One region of the Rhizobium sp. BK538 genome, then DNA from elsewhere that is predicted to be linked to it. Evidence: predicted binding sites of a transcription regulator. Region 1 holds the regulator's gene; each other region holds the start of a gene.
The links. Region 1 encodes PhoB, which activates phosphate uptake and scavenging genes when phosphate is short. Its sites were predicted from a motif close to TGTCATNNANCTGTCAT; they were not measured.

Region 1 (5,259 bases):
TGACGGAAGCAGCAGTTGAGAAGGCTCTGGATCAGAAGATGAATACCGTTCCCTATAAGATGATCGGCCAGGACGTCTCGGTTTACTACGGCGAGAAGCGCGCGCTCTTCGACGTGAAGCTGAACATTCGCGAAAACACGGTGACGGCGCTGATCGGCCCGTCAGGTTGCGGCAAGTCTACCTTCCTGCGCAGCCTGAATCGTATGAACGACACGATCGACGGTTGCCGCGTCACCGGCAAGATCACGCTCGATGGTGATGATATCTATGATCCTGACATCGACGTCGTGGAGCTCCGTGCCCGCGTCGGCATGGTGTTCCAGAAGCCGAACCCGTTCCCGAAGACGATCTACGAGAACGTCGCCTACGGCCCGCGCATCCACGGTCTCGCCAAGTCGAAGGCCGACATGGACCAGATCGTCGAACTCAGCCTGCAGCGCGCCGGCCTGTGGAACGAGGTGAAGGATCGCGTTCATGAAGCCGGCACTGGTCTTTCCGGAGGCCAGCAGCAGCGCCTTTGCATCGCCCGCGCTGTTGCGGTGAGCCCTGAAGTGATCCTGATGGACGAGCCATGCTCGGCACTCGATCCGATTGCGACGGCAAAGGTCGAGGAACTGATCCACGAGCTTCGCGAGAACTACACGATCGTCATCGTGACGCACTCGATGCAGCAGGCCGCCCGTGTTTCGCAGCGCACGGCCATGTTCCACCTCGGCAACCTCGTCGAAGAGAACGATACCGACAAGATGTTCACCAACCCGGACGATCCGCGCACCCAGGACTACATCATGGGTCGCTTCGGTTGATCGCCGGCGTCGGCAACCCTCACCATACTCAAGGATGAGCCCTATGGCATCGACACATATCTTTTCTGCCTACGACGACGATCTGAAATTCCTGTCCCGCCGTATTTCGGAAATGGGCGGCCTTGCCGAGCAGATGGTTTCGGATGCCGTTCGCGCTCTCGTCAACGGCGATACGGCCCTGGCCCAGAAGGTCATCTCCGACGACGTGATCCTTGACCACGCTGAACGCGAAATCGGGGACAAGGCGATCGTGACCATCGCCCGTCGCCAGCCGATGGCGGCCGACCTTCGCGAGATCATGGGTTCGATCCGCATTGCGGCCGATCTCGAGCGCGTCGGCGATCTCGGCAAGAATACCGCCAAGCGCGTCATCGCGGTCCAGAGCGCCGGCGTGCCGCGCAAGCTCGCCCGCGGCCTCGAGCACCTTTCCGAACTGGCGCTTGTCCAGCTCAAGGAAGTGCTCGACGTCTATACGAGCCGTGCTGCCGACAAGGCAAAGTCGATCCGTGAGCGCGACGAGGAAATCGACGCGATGTACACCTCGCTGTTCCGCGAGATGCTCACCTACATGATGGAAGATCCGCGCAACATCACCAGCTGCACGCATCTTCTGTTCTGCGCCAAGAACATCGAGCGTATCGGCGACCACGCCACCAACATTGCCGAAACCATCTATTACATGGCCACCGGCGCTCAGCCGGAAGGCGAACGTCCGAAGGACGATACCGCCAACACCGTCGGCGCCGTTACGGAATAATCGTTCCGCGACCGCGCCCCCAGGAGACCGAAACGAATGATACCAAAAGTAGCTGTCGTTGAAGATGAAGAAGCACTGAGCGTACTTCTTCGCTATAACCTTGAGGCTGAAGGCTTTGAGGTCGACACAATCCTGCGCGGCGACGAGGCCGAGATCCGGCTGCAGGAACGCACGCCGGACCTTCTGATCCTCGATTGGATGCTGCCGGGCGTATCAGGCATCGAGCTCTGCCGTCGCCTGCGCATGCGGCCGGAAACGGAGCGCCTGCCGATCATCATGCTGACAGCTCGCGGCGAGGAGAGTGAGCGTGTTCGCGGCCTCTCCACCGGCGCCGACGACTACGTCGTCAAGCCGTTCTCGACGCCGGAGCTCGTCGCCCGCGTCAAGGCGATGCTTCGTCGTGCCAAGCCGGAGGTACTTTCCACGCTGCTGAAGTGCGGCGACATCGAGCTTGACCGCGAGACGCACCGCGTTCATCGCAAGAGCCGCGAAGTCCGTCTCGGTCCGACCGAATTCCGGCTTCTCGAGTTCCTGATGGCATCCCCTGGCCGTGTCTTCTCGCGCTCCCAGCTGCTCGACGGCGTCTGGGGTCATGACATCTATGTCGACGAGCGTACCGTCGACGTTCATGTCGGGCGTCTGCGCAAGGCGCTGAACTTCTCCAACATGCAGGATGTCATCCGCACCGTTCGCGGTGCCGGCTATTCCATGGAAGCCTAAAGCTCTCCTGAGAGGCATCCACACCGTCCAACGAAAAACGGGCCCGCGAGGCGGCCCGCGAGGGCCCGTTTTCTTTGTTCCTTATCCGGCTTCCGGGTCAGGCGACCCGGTTGGCGGCCTTGCGGCGCTCGTTGACCGGCTGATAGGCCATGCGCTGGTGATAGGTGCAGTAAGGGGAGGAGTCTGGGGATTCGCAGCCGCAGAAGTGGAAGTCGTCCTTCAGCGGATCGCCGACCGGCCACTTGCAGGTGCGCTCGGTCAGTTCCGTCAGGCCGAGGCGGCGAGAAATCGGAACGACGACGTTTGCGGCCGGACGGTAGCTGATTTCCGCGATGGCATCGATTTCGATCTCTTCCTTGAGCATCGTCGCACCCTGCTGGCGGGTGACGGTGCGCGTGGTGACGCGAGATGCATAGTTCGGAGCGCGCGGCGCGGATGTCGTGCGCTTGGGCGTTCTGACAGTGGTCGTCGAGCCTCCGGCCTTGGCGCGGCCGGGCAAACTCAAACGGTGGACTTTGCCAATGACGGCGTTACGGCTTACACCGCCAAGTTGCGCTGCGATCTGGCTGGCGCTCAGGCCCTCGGACCACAGCTTCTTCAGTTTTTCAACGCGCTCGTCTGTCCAGTTCATGCCCCTGTCTCCGCCTTATTAGCGTTGGTGCAGGCAGAATCCCTCACCATTGCCCCGGACGTATCCGAGGCAAGAAACGCTTGCTCGATTTTGGTGACTAGTTCCGCCGCATGCAGTCTAGTAATTGAGTTTTAACCTAGTGTGAGGCTGAGTCTGTGACAAGAGTCGGTTGAATCTCGGCGAATCGAATTTCAAGTTTTCCCCAACTTGCTGGGCGAGAGAGTCATTTCTGCAACATTAGTTGTTGATAGCTCCAGCGCCTCCGGATGGCGGCTTGACGCATGCAGGAAAACCTCAGTTTTGTTGACATTGCAGTGCGAAAAGTAAATAGTGCTGCTCGCCGCCGAAAGGCGGCATTTTTAATTTTCCGGACCCGCTTTCCTTAGCCGGAGTCCGGCCGCTTGTGGTCAATGACAGGAGATCGCGCCATGGCTGAAGCCGCGCTTTACGATACCTACTCTCGTGCCCCGCTGCGGTTCGAGCGAGGCGAGGGCGTATGGCTGATCACCGAAACGGGCGAGCGATATCTTGATTTCGGCGCAGGCGTTGCCGTCACCTCCGTCGGCCACGGCCATCCGCATGTGGTAGGCGCGCTGAAAGAGCAGGCCGACAAGGTCTGGCACCTGTCCAATATCTACGAAATCCCGGGTCAGGAAACGCTCGCGAAGCGGCTGACCGAGGCGACCTTCGCCGACAAGGTGTTCTTTACGAACTCCGGCGCAGAAGCCCTGGAATGCGCGATCAAGACCGCGCGCCGCTATCAGTTCTCAAAGGGCCATTGCGAGCGGTTTCATATCATCACCTTTGAAGGTGCCTTCCATGGTCGTACGCTGGCGACGATTGCTGCCGGTGGCCAAGAGAAGTACCTCGAAGGCTTCGGCCCGAAGGCGCCCGGCTTCGATCAGGTTCCGTTCGGCGATCTCGATGCCGTTCGCAGCGCCGTCACCAGCGAGACGGCCGGAATCCTCATCGAGCCTGTTCAGGGCGAGGGTGGCGTCCGTGCGGCGGCCAGCGAGTTCCTTAAGGCGCTTCGTGCGATCTGCGATGAGCACGGCTTGCTGCTGATCTTCGACGAAGTGCAGACCGGCATGGGTCGCACCGGCAGGCTCTTTGCACATGAATGGTCCGGCGCCACCCCCGACATCATGGCAGTCGCCAAGGGCATCGGCGGCGGCTTCCCGCTCGGCGCCTGCCTTGCCACGGCTGAGGCCGCTTCCGGTATGAAGGCTGGCACACATGGCTCCACCTATGGCGGCAATCCGCTTGCCATGGCTGTGGGCAGTGCCGTGCTCGACGTGATCCTCGCAGACGGCTTCCTGCAGCAAGTGCGCGACGTCTCGCTGGTTTTCCGTCAGGGCTTGGCCTCGCTCAAGGATCGCTATCCTGATATCATCGAGGACGTTCGCGGCGAGGGACTGCTGCTCGGCGTCAAGGCTGCCGTGCCGTCTTCCGAGCTGCTGCAGGCAATCCGTGACGCCCATCTGCTCGGTGTTCCCGCAGGCGACAACGTTATTCGTCTTCTGCCGCCTCTGGTCGTCACTGCTGACGAAGCCCGTGAGGGCCTTGCCCGCCTAGAACGCGCTGCCGAAAGCGTGCGCGCTTCGAAGGTCAAGAAGACGGCTTAATGGATAATGCCTGCCGGACGGCGGGCGTGATAGGTAAAGACAATGGCTTCCCCCAAACACTTCCTCGATCTCTCCGCTGTTGCGTCATCCGACCTGCGGCTCATCATGAATGACGCCATCTCCCGCAAGCAGGCCTTCAAGGCCGGGCAGGGTGACAAGCCGCTCGCCGGCAAAATGCTGGCGATGATCTTCGAGAAGCCCTCGACCCGTACCCGCGTGTCTTTCGATGTCGGCATGCGCCAGTTGGGCGGCGAGACGCTATTCCTGTCGGGCACCGAAATGCAGCTTGGCCGTGCCGAGACCATCGGCGACACGGCGAAGGTACTCTCACGCTACGTCGATGCGATCATGATCCGCACCACCGATCATGCCCGCATGCTGGAGCTGGCCGAGCATGCGACCGTTCCCGTCATCAACGCGCTGACCGACGACACGCACCCCTGCCAGATCATGGCTGACATCATGACCTTCGAGGAGCATCGCGGACCCATCAAAGGCAAGACGATTGCCTGGACCGGTGACGGCAACAACGTGCTGCATTCGCTGGTCGAAGGGGCTGCCCGTTTCGGCTATCGTATGAATATGGCGGTCCCCCTTGGTTCCGAGCCAAAGGATCACTATCTGAACTGGGCCCGCAATGAGGGCGCCGAAGTCATGCTCTGCCATGATGCCGACCGTGCGGTCGCTGGCGTCGATTGCGTGGTGACCGATACCTGGGTC
Region 2 (5,259 bases), on a different contig from region 1:
CGAAACCATCAACTACCTCAACATGTCGGGCCGCGCCAAGGACCGTATCGCCCTGGTCGAAGCCTATTCGAAGGCGCAGGGCATGTGGCGCGAAGGCGACGGTTCGGACCTCGTCTTCACCGATACGCTGGAACTCGACCTCGGCGACGTCGTGCCTGCCATGGCCGGCCCGAAGCGTCCGGAAGGCCGCATCCCTCTCGAAAGCATCGCCTCCGGCTTCGCTGGCTCAATGGACACCGACTACAAAAAGCCCGGCCAGCTCTCCAACCGCTACGCGGTGGAAGGCACCGATTTCGACCTCGGCCATGGCGACGTTGCCATTGCGGCTATCACGTCCTGCACCAACACCTCCAACCCGTCGGTTCTAATCGCCGCCGGCCTTCTCGCCCGCAACGCCGTTGCCAAGGGCCTGAAGTCCAAGCCGTGGGTCAAGACCTCGCTTGCACCGGGATCGCAGGTCGTCGGCGAATACCTGGCCAAGTCCGGCCTGCAGGCTGACCTCGACAAGCTTGGCTTCAACCTCGTCGGCTTCGGCTGCACGACCTGCATCGGCAATTCCGGCCCGCTGCCGGCGCCGATCTCGAAGACGATCAACGACAAGGGGCTCATCGTTTCGGGCGTTCTGTCGGGCAACCGCAACTTCGAAGGCCGCATCTCTCCCGACGTTCAGGCGAACTACCTGGCGTCTCCGCCGCTGGTCGTCGCCTACGCGCTTGCCGGTACGGTCCAGAAGGACCTGACCACGGAGCCGATCGGTGAAGACCAGGACGGCAACCCGGTGTTCCTCAAGGACATCTGGCCGACGTCGCACGAAGTTCAGGACTTCATCCAGAAGTACGTTACCCGCGAACTCTATGAGACGAAGTACGCTGACGTCTTCAAGGGCGACGAGAACTGGCAGGCGGTGCAGGTTCCTCCGGGCCAGACCTATGCCTGGGACGACAACTCGACTTACGTTCAAAACCCGCCTTACTTCGTCGGCATGGGCAAGAAGGGCACCGGCACTTCGGATATCAAGAATGCCCGTGTTCTCGGCCTCTTCGGTGACAAGATCACAACAGACCATATCTCCCCGGCCGGCTCGATCAAGGCAGCATCGCCTGCGGGTTCCTACCTTCTCGGCAACGGCGTCGCCGTTGCGGACTTCAATCAGTACGGCACGCGTCGCGGCAACCATGAAGTGATGATGCGCGGCACCTTCGCCAACATCCGCATCCGCAACCACATGCTCGGCCCGAACGGCAAGGAAGGCGGTTACACCATCCGCTATCCGTCGAAGGAAGAGGAATCGATCTACGACGCGGCCATGCAGTACAAGGCCGAAGGCGTTCCGCTCGTCATCTTCGCCGGTGTCGAGTACGGCAACGGCTCGTCCCGCGACTGGGCCGCAAAGGGCACCAACCTTCTCGGCGTCAAGGCCGTGATCGCCCAGTCCTTCGAGCGTATTCACCGCTCGAACCTGGTCGGTATGGGCGTCATCCCCTTCGTCTTCGAAGAGGGAACGACCTGGGCAAGCCTTGGTCTCAAGGGCGACGAACTCGTCACCATCGAAGGCCTGGAAAACATCAAGCCGCGCGAAAAGAAGATCGCCAAGATCGTCTATGGCGATGGCACCGTGAAGGAAGTTCCGCTGCTGTCGCGCGTCGATACACTCGACGAAGTGGTCTACCTCAACAATGGCGGCATCCTGCAGACGGTTCTGCGAGATCTCGCTGCCTGATTGTTAACAGACTTGCATGACAATGACCGCCGGAAAGAGATTTCCGGCGGTTTTTGTTTGAGCGCAAGGTATTGGATGTCTGCTCACGACGATGTGTTTCAGCTTGGCTTCCACGAAGCTTTGCCTCACCCGTTCGTGACTTTCCGTTTCGACCGAGAACCACTATCTCTACGCTCAGACATCGGACCTGCGGCGAAGCGTGGCGGTAGGTGCGGAAGAAAAGGTGCATGAATGTCCCCGCGGTTTCTGATTTCTCTGGTTGCAGGTGTGGCGCTTGCCGGCCCACTTTTTGCCCAGGACGCGCCGAAAGGTGTGGTTGAACTTTTTACCTCGCAGGGATGTTCTTCTTGTCCTCCAGCCGATGCAGCTTTCCGTAAGCTCGTCGAGGCCGGGGGCGTTATCGCTCTTGCCTATCACGTTGACTACTGGAACTACATGGGATGGGCCGACACGCTGAGTTCCAAGGAAAATACCGAGCGGCAGTATGGTTATGCGCAGGCGATGGGCCGTGCCAACGTCTATACGCCGCAGGTCATCATCAATGGCCGCGACCACGTTGCAGGTGCCGATCTCGGCGCGATCAATAAGAAGATCGATGGCTATGCAGCTGAAGGTATGGGGCTGTCAGTGCCGGTGAAGGCACAGATGCGCGGCGACCAACTCGAGATTAAGATCGGCGCAGGACAGGGCAAAGCCAATGTCGTCATGGTCTACTTCAACCGTGAGAAAACCATTGAGGTCGAGAAGGGCGAAAACAGCGGCAAGAAGATCGCCTACCTAAACAGTGTTGCAGACGTGGAAACCGTCGGCATGTGGGAGGGCAAGGAAACGAGCTTGACGCTGCCGGCAAGCGTGATGCAGAAGCCAGATCTTGAGGGCTGCGCGATTTTACTTCAATCCTCCACCGCCGATGGCAAACCATCCGCGATCCTCGGAGCGACGGTCGTCATGGCCGGGAAGAACATCTGACCATTTCATCTGCTTGCGCGGATGGAAACGGGGCGGCCCGGCTGATCGTATTCGGGGCTGGGGTTAAGGTCGATACGGTCAGCCGGGCCCTTTGGCGCGCTGGCGCCAAACTCGCACGCAACCTTTTCAGCAGACCGAATCTGGCAAAAAGATCATGCGCAATTCGTGTGCAACGCGGGTCCGAACGGCCCCGCGGCGCAGTCGTGAGGGAATTTCCCTTGCAAATGAGGCGCTGTTTTGACTGAATTGCGGCACTCGGGAGATTGCACAGACTATGATTAATGTGACTGATCGCCTGCTTGCAATTTATAAACGCTAAGGCAAACTGTCATTCACCTGTCACAAGCGGAGGCACAGGGAGACTGATGACAGATCAGCAGGATTTGCGGCACGGCGAGAGCCGGTTAGCCGAGAACAGTTCCTCAGTCGTCGTAGATCTCAAGGAATATAAGCAGAGCAGGGACCCAGCGCCGGTCACGTTCCACCGACGCGAGCTCGATGCGATTTTGTGGATTTATGGCCGCATGGTTGGCGAGGGTGACTGGCGTGACTATGCGATTGATCACCTGAAAGACCGCGCCATCTTCTCGGTTTTCAAGCGATCGGGCGAAATGCCGCTCTTTCGTATCGAGAAGAATCCAAAGCTCGCCGCCAAGCAGGGGGCCTACTGCGTTATCAATACGCACGGTGTCATCTTGAAGCGCGGACACGAGCTGCAGCAGGTTTTGAAGGTCTTCAATAAGGTTCTGAAGCTCGTCGAGAAGTGAACCCTGTCACACCTTGAACAGCGTGCCTGGATAGACAGAGGGATCGGGGTCGGTGGCCGCGCCTTCGCCCAGAGCGCGCTGCATCATCATTGTGTCAAGCCAACGGCCGTGCTTGTAGCCAGTTCCTTTCAGGCGGCCGGTTTCCTCAAAGCCCAGTGCCTGATGCAAGGCGATCGACGCCGGATGCGCGCCGCCGATCACGGCCACCATCTGGCGAAAGCCGAGATCTGTGCAACGTCGGATCAGTTCGGCGAGCAACCGCCTTCCAATTCCCCTGCCGCGCGCTTCCGGTCCCAGGTAGATCGAATCCTCGACGATCCAGCGGTAGGCTGGGCGTGTGCGGAAGGCTGAGGCATAGGCGTAACCGAGCAAGTTGCCATCCTCACCGATCGCGGCGATGTAGGGATAGCTCTGACCGGTGATTGCGGAAAATCGTGCCGCCATCTCGCTCTGCTGCGGCGGGACGATCTCGTAGCTTGCGACACCATTCAGGACGGATTCGCGATAGATGGCGGTGATGGCGGGGAGGTCGGATGAGGAAGCGTCGCGGAGGAAGATGGGCATGCGGTCGGCCGGGCGGGTATGAACAATGGACTCTTCCAGAAATCATTCTCCGCATGACCAGGCAACAAAAAAGGCGGCCGAAGCCGCCTTTTTTGATACATCCCCGTTCCTTACTTGCGGTCGCCCATGAACTGCAGCAGGAACATGAAGAGGTTGATGAAGTCGAGATACAGGGTTAGCGCACCCATGATCGCCTTGCGGCCGGCTACTTCTGCGCCGTCGGCTTCGTAATACAGTTCCTTGATGCGCTGCGTATCGTAGGCGGTCAGGCCTGCGAAGATCAGCACGCCGATCACAGAGACCGCGAACTGAAGGGCGGACGATGCCAGGAAGATGTTCACGATCGACGCGATGATCAGGCCGAAAAGGCCCATGATCAGGAACGAGCCCATCGCGGAGAGATCACGCTTGGTCGTGTAGCCGTACAGCGAGAGCGCGCCAAAGGAGGCTGCGGTCACGAAGAACGTCTGTGTAATGCTCGACTGTGTGTAGACCAGGAAGATGGACGCGAGCGAGAGCCCCACCAGCGCGGCGTAGACCCAAAAGGTCGTTTGCGCGGCGGCAACGCTCATCCGGTTAATCCTGAAGCTCAGGAAGAACACGGCAGCCAGCGGTGCAAGGATGACCACCCAGCGGAGCGGCGACTGGAAAAGCAATACGCCAAACTGCGTCAGTTGGCCGTCCTGGACGGCGAAATTGAAGCCCAGATAAGCGGCTACACCCGTGATCGCCAGACCCAGCGCCATCAGGTTGTAGACCTTGAGCATATAGCTGCGTAGGCCCTGGTCGATCATCTCGCCGGTCTGAACGCGGCCTTGGTAATTACGAAGGTCAGCCATAGTTTCCTCTTACAAGCTCCGGTGTGGACACGGTGGCGGGCGCGAAACCCGGGCGCCGCTGCGGAGCCCAGCATGCCTGCACACAATATGAGCCTTTCGGCTTTCGCAAACAAGGCCCTTGCAACCCGGGATCGGGTTAAATCGCCGTAAGGTGAAGGAAATTTCTCTGTTTGGTCAATCAGAGTTCGCGCAAAACGGGTGCCGCCTTCTGCCCCAGGATGCGCCAGGTTCCGATGAGACCGATACCGACTGTCAGTACCAAAGCAGTCACGAGCGTCAGGCCGGCGACATCGGGCAGGAAGTGCGAGGAGATGCGCATGATCCGGGCGGTGATGAACCAGGCCGCGATGCCGCCGGCGAAGAGGGCAAAGACTGCGGTCGCAGCGCCAAGGATAAGGTA
Region 3 (5,259 bases), on a different contig from region 1:
GAGGATGTTGCGACCCTCTTGTCTTCATCTGCGGCCGAAAAGAATATTGAATTGCTTGTGCGCACGGCGCCTGATTTGCCGTCGGCGGTGATCGGCGACGCGGGACGCTTCCGGCAGATCATCACCAATCTCATCGGCAATGCCGTAAAGTTCACGGAGCGCGGTCACGTCCTTGTGGACGTTGGCTTCACGCCGGGCGCGCAAGATGAGATCATGGCGAGCATCCGGGTCGAAGATACCGGCATTGGTATTCCGGGCGACAAGCTCGAGTCCATTTTCGACAAGTTCTCGCAGATCGATACATCCTCCACGCGTCGCCACGAAGGAACGGGCCTTGGCCTTGCCATCACGACAGGGCTGGTTGACCTGTTCGGCGGTTACCTCGAGGTGGACAGTCAGCCGGGGGAAGGCTCGGTCTTTACCGTGAACCTGCCTTTCGTCGTGGCCGCGGCGCGGTTGGCGCCAAAGCCGCTGCCCGTCAACGTGAAGGGCGCGCGTGTTCTCATTGTCGACGACAACGCGGTCAACCGGCAGATACTGACTGAGCAATTGGCTGTTTGGGGCTTCGATGGAGCGGCCGCCGGGGATGGACTGGAGGCCGTTGCGATCCTCGAGGCGGCGGACGAACTTGGCATCGGGATCGATGCGGCTGTGCTCGACTACCAGATGCCCGGCATGAATGGCGCCGAGATCGCGCGAAAACTGCGTGCGGACTGCCGGTTCGAGCGCTTACCAATCATCTTCTTGACGTCGATGGACATTTCGGGGACGCAGAAGGACTTCGCGGCGCTTAATGGCCAAGCCTATCTCATGAAGCCGGCGCGGGCCAACGTGCTGAGGAACACAATCGTCGACGTCGTGCGTACCAGTCGCACGAAACAGATCGCCACGGCGCTCAACATACTCCCCAATGTTCAGGAAACAGCACCGTCGCTGCTTCCCAAAGTTGAGTCTTCCGAAAGAATGCCGGCGGGGTTCATTGATGTGCTGGTCGCCGAGGACAACGAGGTCAACCAGATCGTCTTCAAGCAGATCCTGCAGGAAACCGGCGTCAGCTTTCTCGTCGTCAGCAACGGCCAGGAGGCGGTGGCGGCGTGGGACCGCTACACCCCGCGCGTCATCATGATGGATGTCTCGATGCCCGTGATGAACGGCCATGATGCGACGCGTGCAATACGCGATCGCGAGTGCGGACAAGGCCATCGCGTGCCAATCATCGGTGTGACGGCGCATGCGCTGGATGTCGACCGTGATCTGTGCCTGGAGGCCGGCATGGATGATTATATGTCGAAGCCGATCAGCCCGGAACTGCTTGAAGAAAAGCTGCGGCTATGGCTGGGCAGAAGCGAGCAGCGGGCGGACCGCTCGGCCAGCTAGGATTTGATGCCACAGAGCATCTCACGTTTTCCCGCAAAGCCGCTGCGGCGCTCCACAACAAAGCCAGCGGCAATCAGATTGCGCCTGACGAAGCCCGCCGCCGCATATGTCGCGAAGGTCCCGTTAGGCTTCGTCTTCTCGCAGACGAGGCGCATCAAATCCTCGCACCACATGTCGGCATTGCGCGACGGAGCAAAGCCGTCGAGATACCAGGCATCGAAGCCCGCCTCAGCGGCCGCAACACCTTCGAGTGCGCGGCCGCAGACGACGCTGAGGGATGTCTGGTCATCGAGCCTCAGGGATACGGTTCCCTGCGGCGTTTCCGGCCAGGCTGCCGTCAGGGCTTGCCGTTCGGCATCGATCTCTGTCCAATGAGAAAGTGCACGGTCGATTTCCCGGCGCTGCATCGGATAGAGCTCGAACGACATGAAGTGCAATTGCTGGCCGATGCGCCGATTGAGCTTCCACTGTCGCCATGTTTCGGCAAAGTTCAGGCCGGTGCCGAAGCCGAGTTCGCCGATCAGGAAGTCGCTCTGCTCCTGCCAACGCTGCGGCAAACCGTTGCCAGCCAGAAAGACATGCCCGCATTCCAACCTGCCATCGGTCTGGCAATAAAAATGATCGCCAAAGGCCGGTGAATAGGGCATATCGCCGTCGCGCCACTCCAACGGCCCATGTGCGCCAGCAATTTTTTCAGGATCTGTATCTGTCATGCCCAAAGCCGATAGTCCGGCCTTGTCTTCCGGTCAATCATCGACCGCCCTATTGATCGTCGGCGGTGGGATCATGGGGCTGTGGGCGGCAGTTCACGCCGAAAGGCTGGGTATCGATGCAGTGCTCGTCGATGCCGGTCGGCTTGGCCACGGGGCGAGCGGCGGCCTGCTCGGCGCGCTGATGCCCCATATGCCGGACAAGTGGAACGCCAAGAAGCAATTTCAGTTCGATGCGCTGGTTTCGCTGGAAGCGGAGATTGCCGCGTTGGAACAGCAGACGGGCCTTTCCGCCTGCTATCGCCGCTCTGGGCGCCTTATCCCGCTGCCGAAGCCGCATTTGCGTGAGATCGCCTTTGGTCATTCCCGCGATGCCGAAGATAGCTGGATCGCGGGCGAGCGGCGTTTCCACTGGCACGTCCTCGACAGGCCTCCCCAGGAGAATTGGCTTGACGCAGCGGCCGGCGAAAGCGGCTTCGTGCACGATACGCTTGCGGCAAGGGTTGCCCCCCGATCGCTGACTGCAGTACTGGCCGCATCGACGCGCGACGCACGGCATGTGCGGGTTGCCGAATACGTTTCGGTCGATGATATCGATTTTGAGCGCAAGGCTGCGAAAACGACCGCAGGTAACATTGCGTTCGGCCGCTGCATCGTCGCAGCCGGTCACGAATCCTTTCCCTTGCTGGGGCGTTACACCGCCGGCCTTGCGCGGCCGCTCGGCCAGCCCGTCAAAGGGCAGGCGGCGTTGTTGAAAGCCGATGTCGACCCATCCTTGCCGACCATCTTCCGTGACGGGCTCTATATCGTTGCACACGAGGGCGGCCACGTCGCCGTCGGCAGCACCAGCGAGAATCGTTTCGACGAGCCGTTCTCGACCGATGGACAGCTCGACGCACTGCTTGAGGCAGCCGGACAGCTGGTGCCGCTATTGAAGAGTGCGCCTGTGCTTGAACGGTGGGCCGGTTTGCGGCCGAAGGCAATCGACCGTGATCCGATGATTGGCGTGCACCCTGACTACGACGGCCTGATCGCATTGACCGGTGGCTTCAAGGTCAGCTTCGGCTTGGCGCACCGTCTAGCGGCGGCAGCTGTCCACTTAGCCGCCGGTCTTCAGCCGCCCTTTGCGCTGCCCGAAAATTTCCTGCTTGCCAATCACATCCGCGTGGCTTCACGCTAAACGTGAATTAGCATTTCCTGCCTTTCGTCAATTTGTCACGCAAATCACCTATCTGCTAGCGCAATCGCGGCGCCGACGGAGGGCTGCGCCGTTTGTCTACGGAGGAAATTTGATGCGCTACGCCATTTGCTTTACGCCCGCTGCGAGCGACCCGCTCTCGCATGTGGCCGCAAATTGGTTGGGTCGGAACGTGTTTTCCGGCGATATGGTCGAGCCGATTGCGATACGCGGCCTGAGCATTCACGAGATCGCCTTCCACACGGCGATGCCACGCCGCTACGGGTTTCACGGTGTCCTGAAGGCGCCCTTCCGCCTGGCCGCCGATGTGACGGAGGCGCAACTTCTGCGTGATCTCATGCGCTTCTGCGGCACGCTGACGCCGTTTCACATCAATCGGCTGGAGGTGGCCCGGCTCGGTGGATTCTACAGCCTTGTGCCGTCGCTGCCTTGCGAACACGTCCACTATCTTGCCAATGGCGTTGTTCAGGAGTTCGACCGATTCCGCGCGCCGTTGAGCGAGGCGGAAATCGAGCGCACCGATCCGGGCGGTCTGTCGGCGGCGCAGTTCGCCAATCTGCACCGCTGGGGAAGCCCCTATGTGATGGACGAATTTCGCTTCCACATGCCGCTGACCGGACCGGTCAGCCATTGTGACATGCCACGAGTCGAGCACGCGCTACGCGACGTCTTCGAGCCCGTGCTTGCCGATTCCGTGAAGGTTGCGAATGTCGCGCTGATGATCGAAGAGGGAAATGGCGGACCGTTTCGCGTGCATTCGCTGCATCCGATGGGCAAAGTCAGCGCCCGGAAAGATCGCGTCCCCGCGCTAGCCTAGGAGTTGTGCCACAACGGCAAAACTCTGTTGCGTACTTTCCGTCTCGACATTCCGTCTCCGGGTGTTACCGTTTCGCCGACTTTGAGGAAGGTGATTTCATGGTATCCGAGACTTATCCGCGCAATCTGATCGGTTATGGACGCAATACGCCCGATCCGAAGTGGCCGGGCGATGCGCGCGTGGCCGTCCAGTTCGTCATCAACTACGAGGAGGGCGGCGAGAGTTGCATTCTCGATGGCGATCCGGCCTCCGAGAACCTGCTGTCGGAAATTGTCGGTGCTGCAGCCTGGCCGAGCCAGCGCAACCTCAACATGGAATCGATCTACGAGTATGGTTCGCGCGCCGGCTTCTGGCGCTTGTGGCGCATGTTCACCGAGCTCAACGTTCAGGCCACCGTTTATGGCGTGACGCTGGCCATGGCGCGCAACCCGGAAGCGGTCGCGGCCATGAAAGAGGCCGGCTGGGAGATCGCCAGCCATGGCTACCGCTGGCTGGAATACAAGGACTTCCAGGAGGACGTCGAGCGCAAGCACATTCAGGAAGCCGTGCGCTTGCACACGGAACTGACTGGCGAGCGGCCTTACGGCATGTATCAGGGCAAGCCCTCAGACAACACGCTGCGCCTCGTCATGGAGGAGGGCGGTTTCCTTTATTCCTCGGATTCCTATGCCGACGACCTGCCGTTCTGGGTGAAGGGTATCGACGACAATCCGTTCCTGATCATCCCCTATACGCTCGAGACCAACGACATGCGTTTCGCCACACCGCAGGGCTTCAACTCGGGCGATCAGTTCTTCACCTACCTCAAGGATGCCTTCGATACGCTCTATGAAGAGGGCAAGGCGGGCAGCCCGAAGATGATGTCTGTCGGGCTGCATTGCCGCCTCGTCGGTCGTCCTGGCCGCGCGGCGGCGCTGAAGCGGTTTATCGAGTATGTGCTGAAGCACGACAAGGTGTGGGTGCCACGGCGTCTCGAGATCGCCCAGCATTGGCACACCCACCACAAGGCTGAGGCGATCTGATGCTGTCGCGTGACGAGTTCGTATCGCGTTACGGCGGCGTTTTCGAACATTCGCCGTTCATTGCCGAGCGCGCTTATGACGACGGTTTCGTCGGAGACGAGTTGACGGTGGACCGGGTGCATACGGCGCTCGTCG

Region 2: the regulator PhoB is predicted to act here: its motif matches at 3,016-3,032, upstream of FHX09_RS10460 (DUF2794 domain-containing protein).
Region 3: the regulator PhoB is predicted to act here: its motif matches at 3,290-3,306, upstream of FHX09_RS07550 (DUF1045 domain-containing protein).

What each region holds. Positions count from the first base shown of each region.
Region 1 covers NZ_JACIFT010000010.1:214,134-219,392, reverse strand. The annotation lists gene pstB (phosphate ABC transporter ATP-binding protein PstB) at 1-806, shown strand, start outside; gene phoU (phosphate signaling complex protein PhoU) at 850-1,563, shown strand; gene phoB (phosphate regulon transcriptional regulator PhoB) at 1,600-2,283, shown strand; gene FHX09_RS14785 (GcrA family cell cycle regulator) at 2,381-2,914, opposite strand; gene FHX09_RS14780 (aspartate aminotransferase family protein) at 3,343-4,539, shown strand; gene argF (ornithine carbamoyltransferase) at 4,582-5,259, shown strand, end outside.
Region 2 covers NZ_JACIFT010000007.1:96,561-101,819, reverse strand. The annotation lists gene acnA (aconitate hydratase AcnA) at 1-1,720, shown strand, start outside; gene FHX09_RS10465 (thioredoxin family protein) at 1,952-2,689, shown strand; gene FHX09_RS10460 (DUF2794 domain-containing protein) at 3,055-3,456, shown strand; gene FHX09_RS10455 (GNAT family N-acetyltransferase) at 3,463-4,020, opposite strand; gene FHX09_RS10450 (Bax inhibitor-1/YccA family protein) at 4,131-4,859, opposite strand; gene FHX09_RS10445 (ABC transporter permease) at 5,038-5,259, opposite strand, start outside.
Region 3 covers NZ_JACIFT010000005.1:70,365-75,623, forward strand. The annotation lists gene FHX09_RS07535 (response regulator) at 1-1,377, shown strand, start outside; gene mnmD (tRNA (5-methylaminomethyl-2-thiouridine)(34)-methyltransferase MnmD) at 1,374-2,090, opposite strand; gene FHX09_RS07545 (FAD-binding oxidoreductase) at 2,089-3,267, shown strand; gene FHX09_RS07550 (DUF1045 domain-containing protein) at 3,380-4,102, shown strand; gene puuE (allantoinase PuuE) at 4,201-5,124, shown strand; gene uraD (2-oxo-4-hydroxy-4-carboxy-5-ureidoimidazoline decarboxylase) at 5,124-5,259, shown strand, end outside.